Regions from separate parts of the Paractinoplanes abujensis genome, predicted to be linked through region 2. Evidence: predicted binding sites of a transcription regulator. Region 2 holds the regulator's gene; the other holds the start of a gene.
The links. The regulator HspR, encoded in region 2, represses chaperone genes until heat shock. The targets are predictions, from matches to a motif close to TTGAGTNNNNNNNACTCAA.

Region 1: a site for HspR is predicted at 5,209-5,227, ahead of lon (endopeptidase La). Genes of this name have one in related genera too.

The regions. Positions count from the first base shown of each region.
Region 1 covers NZ_JACHMF010000001.1:3,283,974-3,291,488, forward strand. Annotated here, with positions in the region: gene BKA14_RS14810 (ThuA domain-containing protein) at 1-392, opposite strand, end outside; gene BKA14_RS14815 (HAD family hydrolase) at 427-1,104, opposite strand; gene BKA14_RS14820 (SDR family oxidoreductase) at 1,124-1,849, opposite strand; gene BKA14_RS14825 (LysR family transcriptional regulator) at 1,938-2,816, shown strand; gene lon (endopeptidase La) at 2,855-5,134, opposite strand; gene BKA14_RS14835 (right-handed parallel beta-helix repeat-containing protein) at 5,333-6,598, shown strand; gene BKA14_RS14840 (putative bifunctional diguanylate cyclase/phosphodiesterase) at 6,686-7,515, shown strand, end outside.
Region 2 covers NZ_JACHMF010000001.1:6,694,688-6,702,202, reverse strand. Annotated here, with positions in the region: gene BKA14_RS30690 (GTPase domain-containing protein) at 1-680, opposite strand, end outside; gene dnaK (molecular chaperone DnaK) at 1,215-3,119, shown strand; gene grpE (nucleotide exchange factor GrpE) at 3,116-3,757, shown strand; gene dnaJ (molecular chaperone DnaJ) at 3,825-5,027, shown strand; gene BKA14_RS30670 (heat shock protein transcriptional repressor HspR) at 5,050-5,484, shown strand; gene BKA14_RS30665 (hypothetical protein) at 5,521-5,967, opposite strand; gene BKA14_RS30660 (cation:proton antiporter) at 6,097-7,305, opposite strand; gene BKA14_RS30655 (cation:proton antiporter regulatory subunit) at 7,322-7,515, opposite strand, start outside.

The DNA of each region.
Region 1 (7,515 bases), 3.4 Mb from region 2:
AGGCCGCCGTACCAGGCCCAGTCGTACTCGGTGTCGGAGGCGGCGTGGATGCCCGCGTAGCCGCCGCCGGCCCGGATGTACCGCTCGAACGCGCCCTGCTGCGCGGCGTCGAGCACGTCGCCGGTGGTGCTGAGCCAGATCACGACGTCGTAGCGGGCCAGGTTCCGGTCGGTGAACGCCGTGGCGTCCTCGGTCGCGTCGACGCGGAAGTGGTTGCGCGCGCCCAGTTGCTTGATCGCGGCCACCCCGGCCGGGATCGAGTCGTGCCGGAAGGCCGCGGTCTTCGAGAAGACCAGGGCGCTGAATCGTGGGTGTCCCGATGCCGCGGCCGGGCCGGTGGGAACGCTCAGCCCCGCCACCACCAGGATCGCGGCCAACAAGAAACGTCTCATAACCCCTCCTCAGATCGAAGGGTATGACTTTCGGTCAGCGACGGGAAGGCGCCGGGAGCAGCGCGGGCAGGTCGGCCATGCTCGTGAAGATGTGATCGGCTCCGGCGTCGAGCAGCACTCTCGGCGGGTGATGAGCCGGGCTGCCGGGCGGGCAGTAGCCGAAGACGGTCGCGCCCGCGGCCACGCCGGCCATGACACCCGGCACTGTGTCCTCGACGACCGCCGCCCGTACGGGGTCGATGCCCAGATGCGCCGCGGCGGCCAGGTAGACGTCGGGCGCGGGCTTGCTGTGCGGCTGGTCCATGCCGCTGAACATCTTGCCCGCGAAGACCTCGTCCAGCCCGACCTTGTGCAGCTGCAGCTGGACCTTGCCCAGGTCGGCGCCGCTGGCGCAGGCGATCCGCCCGCCCATCGCCGTGTCGATCGCGTGCACGGCGGCCACCGCCCCTGCGATGGGCCGCAGCGACGCCGCCAGCGCCTCGTTGCGGCGGCGGCGGAACTCGGCCAGCCACTCGGCGGTGACCTCGAACCCGGTGTGCGCGGTGATGACGGCGGTCTCGTCGCTCAGCGCGCGTCCGACGAACAGCTGGAAGCAGTCCTCGGCGCTGATCGCCCAGCCCAGCTCGTGGAGCATCGCCCGGAGCACCCCGTTGGTGATGCTCTCCGAGTCCACCAGGACCCCGTCGCAGTCGAACAACACGCCGTCGAACATCCCGCGACCCTACCCGGCGTCACAGGGTCGTCGTGCCGCCGTCCGCGACGAGCTCGAACCCGGTGGTGTAGGTGGCCTCGAAGGCCAGGAACACCGCGGCCCGGGCGATCTCGTCCGGGGTGCCCATGCGTCCCATCGGGTTGGTGGCCGCGAACCCGGCGACCATCTCGTCCGCCACCGCGGCCGGCAGGTTGCGGTGCAGGATCCCGGTGTCGGTGCCGCCCGGGCTGATCGCGTTCACCCGTACGCCGCGGGGCAGCAGCTCACGGCCGAGCGTGCGGGCCAGCGACCGCAGCGCGGCCTTGCTCGCCGAGTAGACGCTCATGTTCGGCATGCCCAGCTCGTCGGCCACCGAGGTGGTGAACACCACACCGGCGCCCTCCGCGAGCAGCGGGAGCAACCGCTGCAGCGTGAAGAACGGGCCTTTCACGTTGGCCGCGAAGACCTGGTCGTACGCGTCCTCGGTCGTCGCCTCCAGCGCCGACGAGCTGCCCGGGATGCCCGCGTTGAGGAACACCGCGTCCAGCCCGCCGAGGGTTTGCCCGACCTGCCCGGCCAGGGCGTCGATGTCCGCCGGGGAGGTGATGTCGCTGCGCACGGCGATGACGTCCGCGGCCGGCGCGCCGCCGCTGCGGCTGGTCACCATCACCTGGGCGCCGCCGTCCGTCAACCGGCGGGCGATCGCCCATCCGATCCCGCTGCTGCCACCGATGACCAGGACGCGTTCTCCGTCGTATTTCTCCATGCCGTCCATGCAAGCCGGTGCGGGCCCGGGCCGTCCAAGACCTGCTCGGCAACCCGTCATGCACCGGGCGCATGAGTACGCTGCAAGGGTGTCCGTGCCCGGCTCCGACCTCGACCTGCGCCTCGTCGGCTACTTCACGGTGGTCGCCCGCGAGGCTAATTTCGGCCGGGCCGCCGCGGTGCTGCACGTGGCGCAGCCGTCGCTGAGCCGCCAGATCCAGCGCCTCGAGGAGCATCTCGGCGTGCGCCTGTTCGACCGCACCCCGCGGGGCAGCCGGCTCACCCCGGCCGGCCGCGCGTTCCTGCCCCGGGCCGAGGCTCTGCTCACCGCCGCGCGGTCCGCCGCCGCGGCGGCGCGCGACGCGGCCGGCCCGGCCGAACTCACCGTCGGCTACGTGGGCGACCTGGTCGTCACCGAGGCCGTGCGCGGTCTGCGGCGCCGGCACCCGGCGGCCCGGATCCGCACCCGGCACGTGGGTCTGCTGGATGCCCGTGCGCTCACCGATCGGCGGGTGGACGCCCTGGTCACCCGGGCCCCGCTGCCTTACCCGGCCGATCGGCTGCACCTGGCCGACCTCTGGGCCGAGCCCCGCGTGCTGGTCGTCGAGCAGGGCCACCGGCTGGCCGGCAAGGAGTCCGTCCGGGTCGGCGACCTCGCCGGTGAGCCCTTCCCGCTGTGCCCGTCCGCGGTCCCGCCGTGGAACAGCTTCGACCGCCTCGAACCGCGGCCGGACGGTGCGCCGGTGCTCGACGCGCCGTCCGACTACGAGTCCTTCGAGGACAAACTGGACATGGTGGCCGAGGGCCGGGCGGTGCTCGTGCTGGGTCGCAGCGACCGCCGCCCGGCGTTACGCCCGGGTCTGACCACCGTGCCGATCGAGGACGCCGCCCCGTCGCGGGTCGTCCTGGTCACCCGCGCCTCCGACGCCAATCCCCTGATCGCCGACTTCCACGCCCTTCTGCGCTGACGTCCCGCGGCGCCGCCCCGAGCCTCCGCGGCGTCCTCTCAACTCACGTCCGAATGTGCCGGGTGAGCTGCACGTGATCCTGTTCGAGGAGCGCTCGGCTCCAGGGCCGTCCTCAGGATCTCCCGTACGTCGGAGACCACGTGCACGGTCAGCGCCTCCAGCACGTCCTGCGGCACCTCGTCCAGGTCGGGCTCGTTGCGCTGGGGCAGGAAGACCTCGGTCAGCCCGGCCCGCTGCGCGGCGAGCAGCTTCTGCTTGACACCGCCGATCGGCAGCACCCGCCCGGTCAGCGACACCTCACCGGTCATCCCGACCTCGGCCCGTACGTTCCGCCCGACCAGCAGCGACACCAGCGCGGTGGTCATCGTGACCCCGGCCGACGGCCCGTCCTTGGGCACCGCACCCGCGGGCACGTGCAGGTGGATCGGGTGGTCGAGCTGCTCGGGCGAGATGCCCAGCTCCTCGGCGTGGGCCCGCACGTAGGAGAGGGCGATCTGCGCCGACTCCTTCATCACGTCGCCCAGCTGACCGGTGACCGACAGCCCGCCCTTGTCGCCGGGCAGCAGTGACGCCTCGATGAACAGCACGTCACCGCCCATCCCGGTCACAGCCAGGCCGGTGGCCACCCCGGGCACCGCCGTCCGCTCGGACGACTCCGGCGTGAAGCGGGGGCGCCCGATCAGGTCCTTGAGGTCGCCGGCGTCGACGGTGACGGGCAGATCCTTGAGGGCCGCCTTGCGGAACGCCTTGGCCAGCAGACGCTCGAACGACCGCACGCCGGCCTCCCGCGTGTAGTTGGCGGCGATCTCGCGCAGGGCCTCCTCCGTGACGGTCACCTCGCCCGTCTGCAGCGCGGCCCGCTCCAGTTGCCGGGGCACGAGGAAGTCGCGGGCGATGGCCACCTTGTCGCTCTCGGTGTAGCCGTCGATCGAGATGAGCTCCATCCGGTCGAACAGCGCCTGCGGGATCGTGTCCAGCACATTCGCGGTCGCGATGAACAGCACGTCGGACAGGTCGAGGTCCAGGTCGAGGTAGTGGTCGCGGAACGTGTGATTCTGCGCCGGGTCGAGCACCTCGAGCAGGGCCGCCGCGGGGTCGCCGCGGTAGTCGCTGCCGACCTTGTCGACCTCGTCCAGGAGCACGACCGGGTTCATCGAGCCCGACTCCTTGATGGCGCGCACGATGCGGCCGGGCAGAGCGCCCACGTACGTACGGCGGTGGCCGCGGATCTCGGCCTCGTCGCGCACGCCGCCCAGGGCCACCCGGACGAACTTGCGGCCCAGGGTGCGGGCGACGGACTCGCCGAGGGAGGTCTTGCCGACGCCGGGCGGGCCGGCCAGCAGGATCACCGCGCCCGAACCCCGGCCGCCGATCTTCTCCAGGTGCCGCGACTCGCGCCGGGCCCGCACGCCGAGGTATTCGACGATGCGGTCCTTGACCTCGTCCAGGCCGTGGTGGTCGGCGTCGAGCACGGCGCGGGCCGCCGCCAGGTCGGTGTTGTCGGTGGTGCGCTCGTTCCAGGGCAGGTCGAGCACGGTGTCGAGCCACGTGCGGATCCAGCCCGCCTCGGGGTTCTGGTCGCCCGCCCGCTCGAGCTTGCCCACCTCGCGCAGCGCGGCCTCCCGCACTCCGTCGGGCAGGTCGGCCGCCTCGACGCGGGCCCGGTAGTCGTCGTTGCCCTCGGCCTGGTCCTCGCCGAGCTCCTTGCGGATGGCCTTGAGCTGCTCGCGCAGCAGGTATTCGCGGTTGCGCTTCTCGACCGACTCGCGGACGTCGTGCTCGATCTTGTCGCTGACCTCGGACTCGGCCAGGAAGTCGCGGGTCCACTCGATCAGCCGCTCGAGGCGGGCCTCGACGTCGGGCGTCTCCAGCAGGTCGCGCTTGCGGTCGTTGGTCAGGTAGGGCGCCCAGCCGGCGGTGTCGGCCAGGTCACCGGGGTCGTCGATGGCGCTGACGGAGTCGATGACCTGCCACGCCTCGCGGCGCTGGAGCACCGAGACGACCAGCTTCTTGTACTCGGCGGCGAGCTCGCGGGCGTGCTCGGTGGGCGCGACGGCCGCGACCGGCTCGGCCTCGACCCACAGCGCCGCGCCGGGACCGGTCACGCCGCTGCCGATGCGGGCGCGTTCGCCGGTGCGCAGCACGGCGGCGGGGGTGCCGCCGCGGGACTTGCCGACCTGCTTGACGCTCGCGACCACACCGTGGGACGCGTAGCGGTCCTCCAGGCGCGGGGCGATGAGCAGCTCGGAGCCGGCCGAGGTGCGGGCCGCGTCAACGGCGGCCTGGGCCGCCTCGTCCAGCTCGACCGGCACGACCATGCCCGGCAGCAGGACGATGTCGTCTAGGAACAACACGGGGAGTCGTTTGGTGGCCACCCGGCACCTCCGAAAGGTTGAGTATGAGCGGCTCAACCTCGGGGCCTTCGCGGATCTTCCGGCGTTCACTGCGAGCGAACACGAGCGGGCATCGATCCTGGTCAAAACCTCGATGGCCGCCGTTCCGCTAGGGTGTCCGCCATGCTGAGCAGACGACTCCGTCTCCCGCTGGTGTTCGCCGCCGCGGCGGTCACTGCGGGTGGCGTCTTCGCCTTCGCCCGCTGGTCACCCGCGGAAACCAAGCCCGTGAGCAGCACCGCTGCCCCCACGACGGCCGCCGTGACCTCGGCAGCGCCATCACCCTCAGCAACCGTCAGCGTCGCCCCCAGCCTCGGGCCGGCCGTGTACCTCACCTCGCCGCCGGCGCCGAAAGCGACGGCCGCCGCGGTCAAGGTCGACATCCACGTCGACTGCAAGAAAGGTGACGACGGTAACAACGGATCTTTGGCCAAGCCCCTGAGGAGTGTCGACGCCGCGACGTCGCGGTCGCTCGACGCGGGCACGGTCGTCGGGCTGGCCCGCGGGTGCAGCTGGCAGACGCTGGTCCGGCTCCGTGGCGACGGCACCAAGGCCAAACCGATCAAACTGACCGCGTACGGGTCGGGGGCGCTCCCGGTCATCAACGGCGGCCGGGCCGACGACGAGAGCGTCGTGCTGCTGTCGGGGGCTTATCAGGTCGTCGAGAACATCCGGGTCACCAACGCGCTGAAGAACGGCATCGTGGTGCACGGCTCGAACAGCGGCGTGCGCTCCACCGTGGTCGACGACGCGGGTGTGGGCGTGCAGTTCCGGGCGGCCGACACCTTCGCCGACAAGGTGACCGTGCGCGACCTGCACATGATCAAGGACACTCCGGGCGGCGACGACGACTACGGTGCGGTCGGCTTCCTGGTCGAGGCGCACAACGTCGAGATCGGCTACAGCAGCTGCACCGACTGCCGGGCCCCGAGCCAGGACTACGGGCACGACGGCGGGTTCGTCGAGGTGTGGAACTACGCCGACAACCTGGACGTGCACCACAGCAAGGGCTCGAACACGCAGGGCGTGCTGGAGATCGGCGCCGACCAGCCCGACTCGTCGGCCAACAACATCCGGATCCGCAACAACACGTTCCGCAACGCGCACGGCGGCATGGTGCTGCACACCGACAACAACTTCGCCATCGCCTCCGCCAAGATCTCCTTCACCGGGAACACCATCTCCAGCACCGGCTCCCAGGACCCGCCCATCCTCGACGGCGACCTGAGCCACGTGACGTTCGAGGGCAACACGGTCACCACGGCCAGCTTCGTCGCCCACCGCACGCCGGCCAGCCACCGTTGCAACAGCCTCTACCTCAAGGGCGGGGCCGAGGTGGGCTACCAGCGGCACAGCACCGAGAAGGTCAACGGCAAGGCCTCCTGCTGACCGTCCCGCGATCAGCGCGACACAGCAGCAGGCCGCAAGCCGTAGCGAAATAACTACTCTCGGTCACAGGGCTGCCGAAAGTAGGACGTGTCCTCCGCGCCCGGCTCCCCGCCGATCTTCGCCGATCGGGCGTTCCAGGCTGCCACCGCACTGTCGGTCGTCAATCTGATCGCGTTCTTCGCGCAGGAGGTCGCGGGACCGTTGTGGCCCGCGCCGGTGAACTGGCTGCCGATGATCGCCATCATCGGGCTGACCCAGCTGCTGTGCCGGCGGGTGCAGACCGACCCGGCCGCCGCGCCCGTGGTCCAGCGGTACTGGCGCAAGATCGAAATCGGGACCTGGCTGTTCACCGGCGTCGCGGTGCTGCGGATCACGGCCGAGCTGGGCGCCGCCGTCTGGGTGGTGCCGGTCTCGGTGGCGCTGCACATCGTAGGCGGCGTCATGCTCACCGCGCCGCTGATCGGCCTGCCGGTCAGCGCCCGCAGCCGCGCCCGCAAGATCGGCGTGTGGCTCGACCTGGGCACGCTGTCGGCCGCGGCCGGGCTGCTGATCTGGCACTTCGCGGCGTCGCAGCAGTTCGCCGGCGGCACCGTCACGCCGGCCCGCGTGCTGGCCGCGGTCGTCATCATGGGCGCCGGCCTCAACGGCGTCTACCTGGCGGCCCGGGTCGTGCTGTCGGGCGTCGACTCGTTCGCCCGGCGCGGGCTCAACTGGATCGGCGCGTCGGCGGTGATCGGAGGGCTCGGCTCGGCGATCGCCTTCCTCGACCCCCGGGAGTCCGTCGTCAACCTGCTCGTGCTGGTGCTGCCGCTGGCCGCCTGGACGGCCGCGGTCGGCGCCCGGGTGCAGGTGGTGGACAGCGCGGCCGGTGGCCGTCCGCGGCGGGCGCGGCGCGGTTACAACCTGATGCCGTACGT
Region 2 (7,515 bases):
GGGCGGATCACGTCCTCGCCGATCAGGCCCTGACCGTCGAGCCGGGTCTCGGGCAGCACGAACAGCGGCGCGGCGCCCAGCTCGCGGACGTTGAGCATGTCTTGCAGATGGGTGGCGATCTCGGGGGCGGCCTCGGCCGGCACCCGGTCGAGCACCAGGGCGATCACCGTGCCGCGCAGACGGGCGGTGGTCAGCAGCTCCCACGGCACGGCGTCGGCGTAGCGGGCGGCGGTCGTGACGAACAGCCACAGGTCGGCCGCCGCGAGCAGCTGCGCGGCCAGCTTGCGGTTGCGGTCGACCACCGAGTCGATGTCGGGCGCGTCGAGGAACGCCAGCCCGGCGCCGAGCGCCGGGGCCGAGACGAGCTGCAGCGCGTTGGCGTCGTTGCTGGGTTCGCGGGTGCGCACCAGCCCGGGCAGCAGCCGGCCCTGCTGGAACCAGGGCAGATCGGCCGGGTTGCTGACCAGCACCGGCGAGCGGGTCGTGGGGCGCAGCACGCCGGCACTGCTGACGGGAGCCCGCACCAGGCTGTTGACCAGCGTCGACTTGCCGGCGCCGGTGGAACCGCCGATCACGACCAGCAGCGGCGCGTCGAGCCGGGCCAGGCGGGGCAGCAGGTAGTCGTCGAGCTGGGTGGTCAGTGCCGTGCCGATCCGCTGGGCCTCCTCGGCCGAGGGCATGACCAGCGGATACGCCGTGCCGGCGATCGCCGCGCGCAGGGCGCTGAGGGCGTCGGCGAGCCGGGTGATCGCGGGCGGCGCCTCGGCGATGCGCGCGTCGGCCTCGCCGAGGTCAGTGGGCCGCTGCTCCTCGGGTTTCTCATGTGGCTGACGGGGCACAGTGGCTTCAGTACCCTCAGAGGGGCTCGCCGAATCGGCGGACACGACGCTGACCTGCGCTTTTTCCGGCGCGGAGGTGGCCTCGGCGGCCGTGGCGGGGTCTTGCGTGGCAGCGGGTGCGGCGGACAGGGCCGACGGACCGACCGCGTCACCGTGCGTCGTCACGGGTAAAGAGTGCCCGATCTATGCATGCGGGACAACAGCGGCCGGTATGCCGTGACCGGACAGGTATCTACCGAACTGCTGGTGCGCTGTGAGATGCCTGGCAGTTGCGTCAGGGAGACTCAACTTCGACTTGACGACGAGCATGCCCGTGGCATCATTGAGTCCGTTGCACTCAACCTTGTCTGAGCAACCCGGAATTGAGGAACCACCATGGCACGTGCGGTCGGCATCGACCTCGGCACCACGAACTCCTGCGTCAGCGTTCTGGAAGGAGGCGAGCCCACCGTTATCGCCAATGCGGAGGGCTCCCGGACGACCCCGTCCATCGTCGCCTTCGCCCGCAACGGCGAGGTGCTCGTCGGCGAGGTCGCGAAGCGCCAGGCGGTGACCAACCCGGACCGGACGATCCGCTCGGTCAAGCGGGAGGTCGGCACCAACTGGTCGATCGACATCGACAGCAAGAAGTACACCCCGCAGGAGATCTCGGCGCGGGTCCTGATGAAGCTGAAGCGCGACTCCGAGGCCTACCTCGGTGAGACGGTCACGGACGCGGTCATCACCGTCCCGGCCTACTTCAACGACGCCCAGCGCCAGGCCACCAAGGAGGCGGGCGAGATCGCCGGCCTCAACGTCCTGCGGATCGTCAACGAGCCCACCGCCGCCGCCCTGGCGTACGGGCTCGACAAGGGCTCCAAGGAGCAGACCGTCCTGGTCTTCGACCTCGGCGGCGGCACCTTCGACGTCTCGCTGCTCGAGCTGGGCGACGGCGTCATCGAGGTCAAGTCGACCTCGGGTGACAACCACCTCGGTGGCGACGACTGGGACCAGCGGATCATCGACCACCTGATCAAGACCTTCCGCGGCGAGCACGGCATCGACCTCGGGGCCGACAAGATGGCCCTGCAGCGTCTGCGTGAGGCCGCCGAGAAGGCGAAGATCGAGCTCTCCGCGGCCACCACCACCAGCATCAACCTGCCGTACATCACGGCCGGCCCGGACGGCCCGCTGCACCTCGACATGTCGCTCAGCCGCGCCGAGTTCCAGCGCATGACGCAGGATCTGCTCGACCGCTGCAAGGGCCCGTTCGAGTCCGCGATCAAGGACGCCGACGTCAAGCTGTCCGACGTCGACCACGTCATCCTGGTCGGTGGCTCGACCCGTATGCCGGCCGTGGCCGACCTGGTCAAGAGCATGATCGGCCGCGAGCCCAACAAGGGCGTCAACCCGGACGAGGTCGTCGCCGTCGGCGCCGCCCTGCAGGCCGGTGTGCTCAAGGGTGAGGTCAAGGACGTCCTGCTGCTCGATGTCACCCCGCTCTCGCTGGGCATCGAGACCAAGGGCGGCATCATGCACAAGCTGGTGGAGCGCAACACCACCATCCCGGCGCACCGCTCCGAGGTCTACACGACCGCCGAGGACAACCAGCCCTCCGTGCTGATCCAGGTCTTCCAGGGCGAGCGCGAGATGGCCGCGTACAACAAGAAGCTCGGCACCTTCGAGCTCAGCGGCATCGCGCCGGCGCCCCGCGGCGTCCCGCAGATCGAGGTCTCCTTCGACATCGACGCGAACGGCATCGTGCACGTGTCCGCCAAGGACCTGGGCACGGGCAAGGAGCAGAAGATGACGATCACCGGCGGCTCCGCGCTGCCGAAGGAAGACATCGAGCGCATGATGCGCGACGCGCAGGACCACGCGGACGACGACAAGAAGCGCAAGGACGACGCCGAGGCCCGCAACCTGGCCGAGCAGCTGCAGTGGCAGACCGAGAAGTTCCTGGCCGAGAGCGGCGACAAGCTGCCCGAGGAGAGCAAGACCAAGATCGGCGAGGCCCTGGGTGAGCTGCGGGGCGCGCTCGGTGGCACCGACATCGAGAAGATCAAGTCGGCCCACGAGCGGCTGTCGCAGGTTTCGCAGGAGGCCGGTTCCCTGCTGTACTCGCAGGGTGACGCTCCGCAGGCAGGCCCCGGCGCCGACGGCCCGCAGGGTGCGCCCGGCGGTGCCACCACCGGTGGCCCGAGCGCCGCGGGTGCCCCCGGTGCCGCCAACGCCGGCCCGTCCGCGGGCGGCGCCGACGACGTCGTCGACGCCGAGATCGTGGAGGACGACAAGAAGTGACCGCCACGGACGACGAGAACGACGGTCAGGCGACCGAGCGGGTCGTCATCCGGGACCGTCGCAAGATCGATGCGAAGGCCGAGCCCGAGGCCCCCGCGGCCAAGGGCAAGGCCACGGTCGGTGCACACCGCGCCGCCGAGCCCGAGGACGAGGCACCCGTGACCGCTGAAGAAGCTGAGCCCGAGGAGGCCAAGCCGGCCCTCGGCGCCGAACTCGAGGCGCTGCGGACCGAGCTCGAGGAGCGCACCCACGACCTGCAACGGGTCACCGCCGAGTACGCCAACTACCGCAAGCGGGTCGACCGCGACCGGGGCGCGGCGGCCGAGCAGACCACCGGTGCGGTGCTGACCTCGCTGCTGCCGGTGCTGGACGACATCGACCGGGCGCGCGAGCACGGCGACCTGGTCGGCCCGTTCGCCTCGGTGGCCGAGTCGCTGACCACGGTCACCGGCAAGCTCGGCCTGGTGGCCTTCGGCGAGAAGGGCGACCCGTTCGACCCCAACCGCCACGAGGCGGTCGCTCACCAGACGTCTGCGGACGTCACCGAGCCGACCTGCGTCGAGGTCATGCGGCGCGGTTACAACCTGGGCGAGCGGCTGCTGCGACCCGCGCTGGTCGCGGTGGCCGACCCCGAGTGATCTCACATGTTCGTCCCGCCTGCCGCGCCGCGGCAGGCGGGACCTGCCGCAGGAGGGGGGAGGCGGGATGAGCTCGAAGGACTGGCTCGAAAAGGACTTCTATGCCGTTCTCGGCGTGCCCAAGTCCGCTCCGACCGACGAGATCAAGAAGGCGTACCGGAAGCTCGCCCGCGATCTGCACCCGGACCGCAACCCGGGCAACAAGGAGGCGGAGGAGAAGTTCAAGGCCGCCTCCGAGGCGTACGACGTGCTCTCGGACGACAAGAAGCGCAAAGAGTACGACGAGATGCGCTCGCTGTTCGGCTCGGGCGCATTCCGCCGCGGCGCCCGGTCCGGCGCCGGCGGGGCCCAGTTCGACCCGTCCGACCTGTTCGGCGGGTTCAGCGGCGCGGGCGCGCAGGGTGGCGCGGCCGGTGACCGGCGCTTCGGCGGCGCGGGCTTCTCGGACATATTCTCCTCGATATTTTCGGGCGGCGGTCCTGGAGGCGGCGCCGCACGCCGTGGCGGTCCCCGCCGCGGCCGGGATGTCGAGACCGAGGTGACGCTGGACTTCGCGCAGGCCGTGCGGGGCACCACCCTGCCGCTCACGCTGCGCTCGGCCGGCGAGTGCGAGACCTGCCACGGCAACGGGGCCAAGCCCGGCACCTCGCCGCGCACCTGTCCGCAGTGCGCCGGCAGTGGCCTGATCTCCCGTAATCAGGGGTCGTTCAGCTTCTCCGAGCCGTGCCGGGACTGCCAGGGCGCGGGCACGATCGTCGACCAGAAGTGCCCGGAGTGCCGGGGCACGGGCGGGGTCACCAAGAACCGCACGATCAACGTCCGGTTCCCGGCCGGCGTCGCCGACGGTCAGCGCATCCGGCTCAGCGGCCGGGGTGAGCCGGGCGACCGGGGCGGTCCCGCGGGCGACCTCTACGTGCAGGTGGGCGTGCGACCGGACGAATTGTTCGGCCGGACGGGCGACGATCTGACCCTGGTCGTGCCGATCACCATCGCCGAGGCGGTGCTCGGCGCTGATCTGCGAGTGCCGACGTTGGACGGCCCGGTCACCCTGCGGGTGCCGCCGGGCACGCCGAGCGGCCGCAAACTGCGGGCGCGCGGCAAGGGAATCACGCGCAAGGACGGACCACCCGGAGACCTGATCGTCACGGTCGACGTGCAGGTGCCGGGAGGAGTCACGGGGGAGGCCCGGGACGCGCTGGAGCGGTTCGCCAAGCTGACCCCACCCGCCGGGCGGGAGCGGCTCGAGGCTCGGGTGCGCCGGAACAGTTAGGTCGGCGACTAGGAGGTGGATTATGCATGAGGAGATCAGCATCTCGGTCGAGCAGACCTCCGACGCGAAGGTCCTGATCATCTCGGTCGCGGCTCGCCTGGCCGGGATGCACCCGCAAACCCTCCGGCAGTACGACCGGCTCGGGCTGGTGCAGCCGGGCCGGGCCGGTGGCGGTGGACGCCGGTACAGCGAGCGCGACGTCGCGCTGCTGCGTGAGGTGCAGAAGCTCAGCCAGGAAGAAGGCGTCAACCTGGCCGGGATCAAGCGCATCATCGGCCTCGAGCAGCTGGTGGGCGACCTCCAGCAGCGGCTGGCCGAGCTCGAGCAGGAGTTGTCCGAGGCGTACACCCGGATCGCCCAGCTCGAGAGCCCGTACGCCGGGCGCGACCTGGTGCGTCAGGAACGTCCCTCGACCGCCCTGGTCGTGTGGCGTCCCCGACGAGCTGCTGACAGGTGAACGAAAAACGGCCCCGCTCAGCGGGGCCGTTTTCGTCTAGCGCCGGTTGAACAAACCCAGCCGGCGTTGATGCCGCACCAGACCGCCCTCGATCCAGTCGGAGTAGTCGAAGATCTCGGGGCGGCTCATCAGGACGCGGCAGTTGTGCGCCCAGATCGACATCGGCTCGTCGCCGACCTCCTCGGCCCGCTCGACGAACTTCTTCAGCCGCCGTTTGCGCTGGCCGGAGGCATTCTGCCGGACCCCGTCGGCGGCGTAGATATACATGCAGTGCTGCGCGAAGCGGCGGGCCGGGCACTGCCTGTCCATGGCCAGCTCGAACAGTGTCGGCGCGAGGACGTCACCGGAGATCAGCAGGTCCCAGTCCGGAGGCATGCTGCTTAAGGGCACGGCTTCCGGGTGGTAGGCCCACGCCTGCAGCTCCTCCGGCCGGGGATCGACCGGATTCGCGAAACCAAAGAAAGTCGACTCACGCACTGCCACGTCGCCGCCCGAGAAAAATCTGATGACTGTCAGTTGTCGGGAGGGAACGGTAGCGCGAAGTTGATGTCTTGCGAAAGTGTCAAGGGCTCACAATTAGATACTTGCTAGTAACTTAATGCAGCCTGAGCGTCAATCCTCCGCCGTACGGGGTTGCACCGCAGGCCGCGACGGCTGCCGCCACCTGCGGATGAAGGTCTTGAACCACTCGTAATCGGGCAGCCGGGCCAGCATCGGACCGGACACCACAGTGATCAACACGTACGCCGTCGCCAGCGGGGCGAGCCCAGGTTCGACCCCCGAGGCGACGGCCAGTCCGGCGATGACGATCGAGAACTCGCCGCGCGGCATGAGGGACAACCCGGCGCGCAACCGGCCCGGCAGGGCGATGCCCACCCGCTTGGCGGCCAGGTAACCGGTCAGCACCTTGGTCAGCATCGTGATCGCGGCCAGACCCAGCGCCGGCAGCAGCACCGGAGGCATGGCGGCGGGATCCGTGGACAGGCCGAAGAAGACGAAGAAGACCGCGGCGAACAGGTCGCGCAGCGGCGACAGCATCTCGGTCGCGTGGTGGGCCACCGGACCCGAGATCGCGATGCCGACCAGGAACGCGCCGACGGCCGCGGAGACGTTCAGCTCTTCGGCCACCCCGGCCACGAACAGGGTCAGGCCGAACACTCCGAGCAGCAGCGCCTCGGCGTCGCGGGCCGAGATCAGGGCGCTGATCTGGCGGCCGTACCGGATCGCGACGACCAGCACGGCGAGCACGGTGACGACCGCGACGCCCAGCGACTTGAGACCGCCGATCAGCCCCACGCCGGCCAGCACGGCGGTGACCAGGGGCAGGTAGAACGCCATGGCCAGGTCCTCGATGACCAGCACCGAGAGGATCACCGGCGTCTCCCGGTTGCCGAGCCGGCCCAGGTCGCCCAGCACCTTGGCGATCACGCCCGAGGAGGACACCCAGGTGATGCCGGCCAGCACCAGCGCGGCCCGCCAGTCCCAGCCCATCAGGAACGCGAACGCGGCGCCGGGCAGCGCGTTGAAGACGGCGTCGATCACTCCGGCCGGGGCCGCGGCGCGCAGGTTGCCGACAAGCTCGCCGGCCGAGTATTCCAGGCCGAGCATGACCAGCAGCAGGATGACGCCGATGGAGGCGCCGATCTCGATGAACTCCTCGCTGGCCGACAGCGGCACCAGGCCGCCGTGGCCGAACGCCAGCCCGGCCAGCAGATAGAGCGGGATGGGGGAGAGCCCGAAGCGGCGGCCCAGACGCCCGAGCATGCCGAGCGCGAAGAGCAGCGCGCCGACCTCGATGAGGAGGATCGTCGTCCCGTGCACCGGAGGTGACCGCGGCCTAGTCGTCGGTGTCGCCGGCCAGGATGGCAGAGACGCCGTCCAGGCCCGACCGGGTGCCGACCGCGACCACGACGTCGTTCGCCTCGAAGACGAAGTCGGGGCCGGGTGAAGCGACCACCTCACGGTCGCGCATCACGGCCACGATCGAGGCGCCGGTGCGCGTACGGGTGCGGGTGTCGCCCAGTTTGCGGC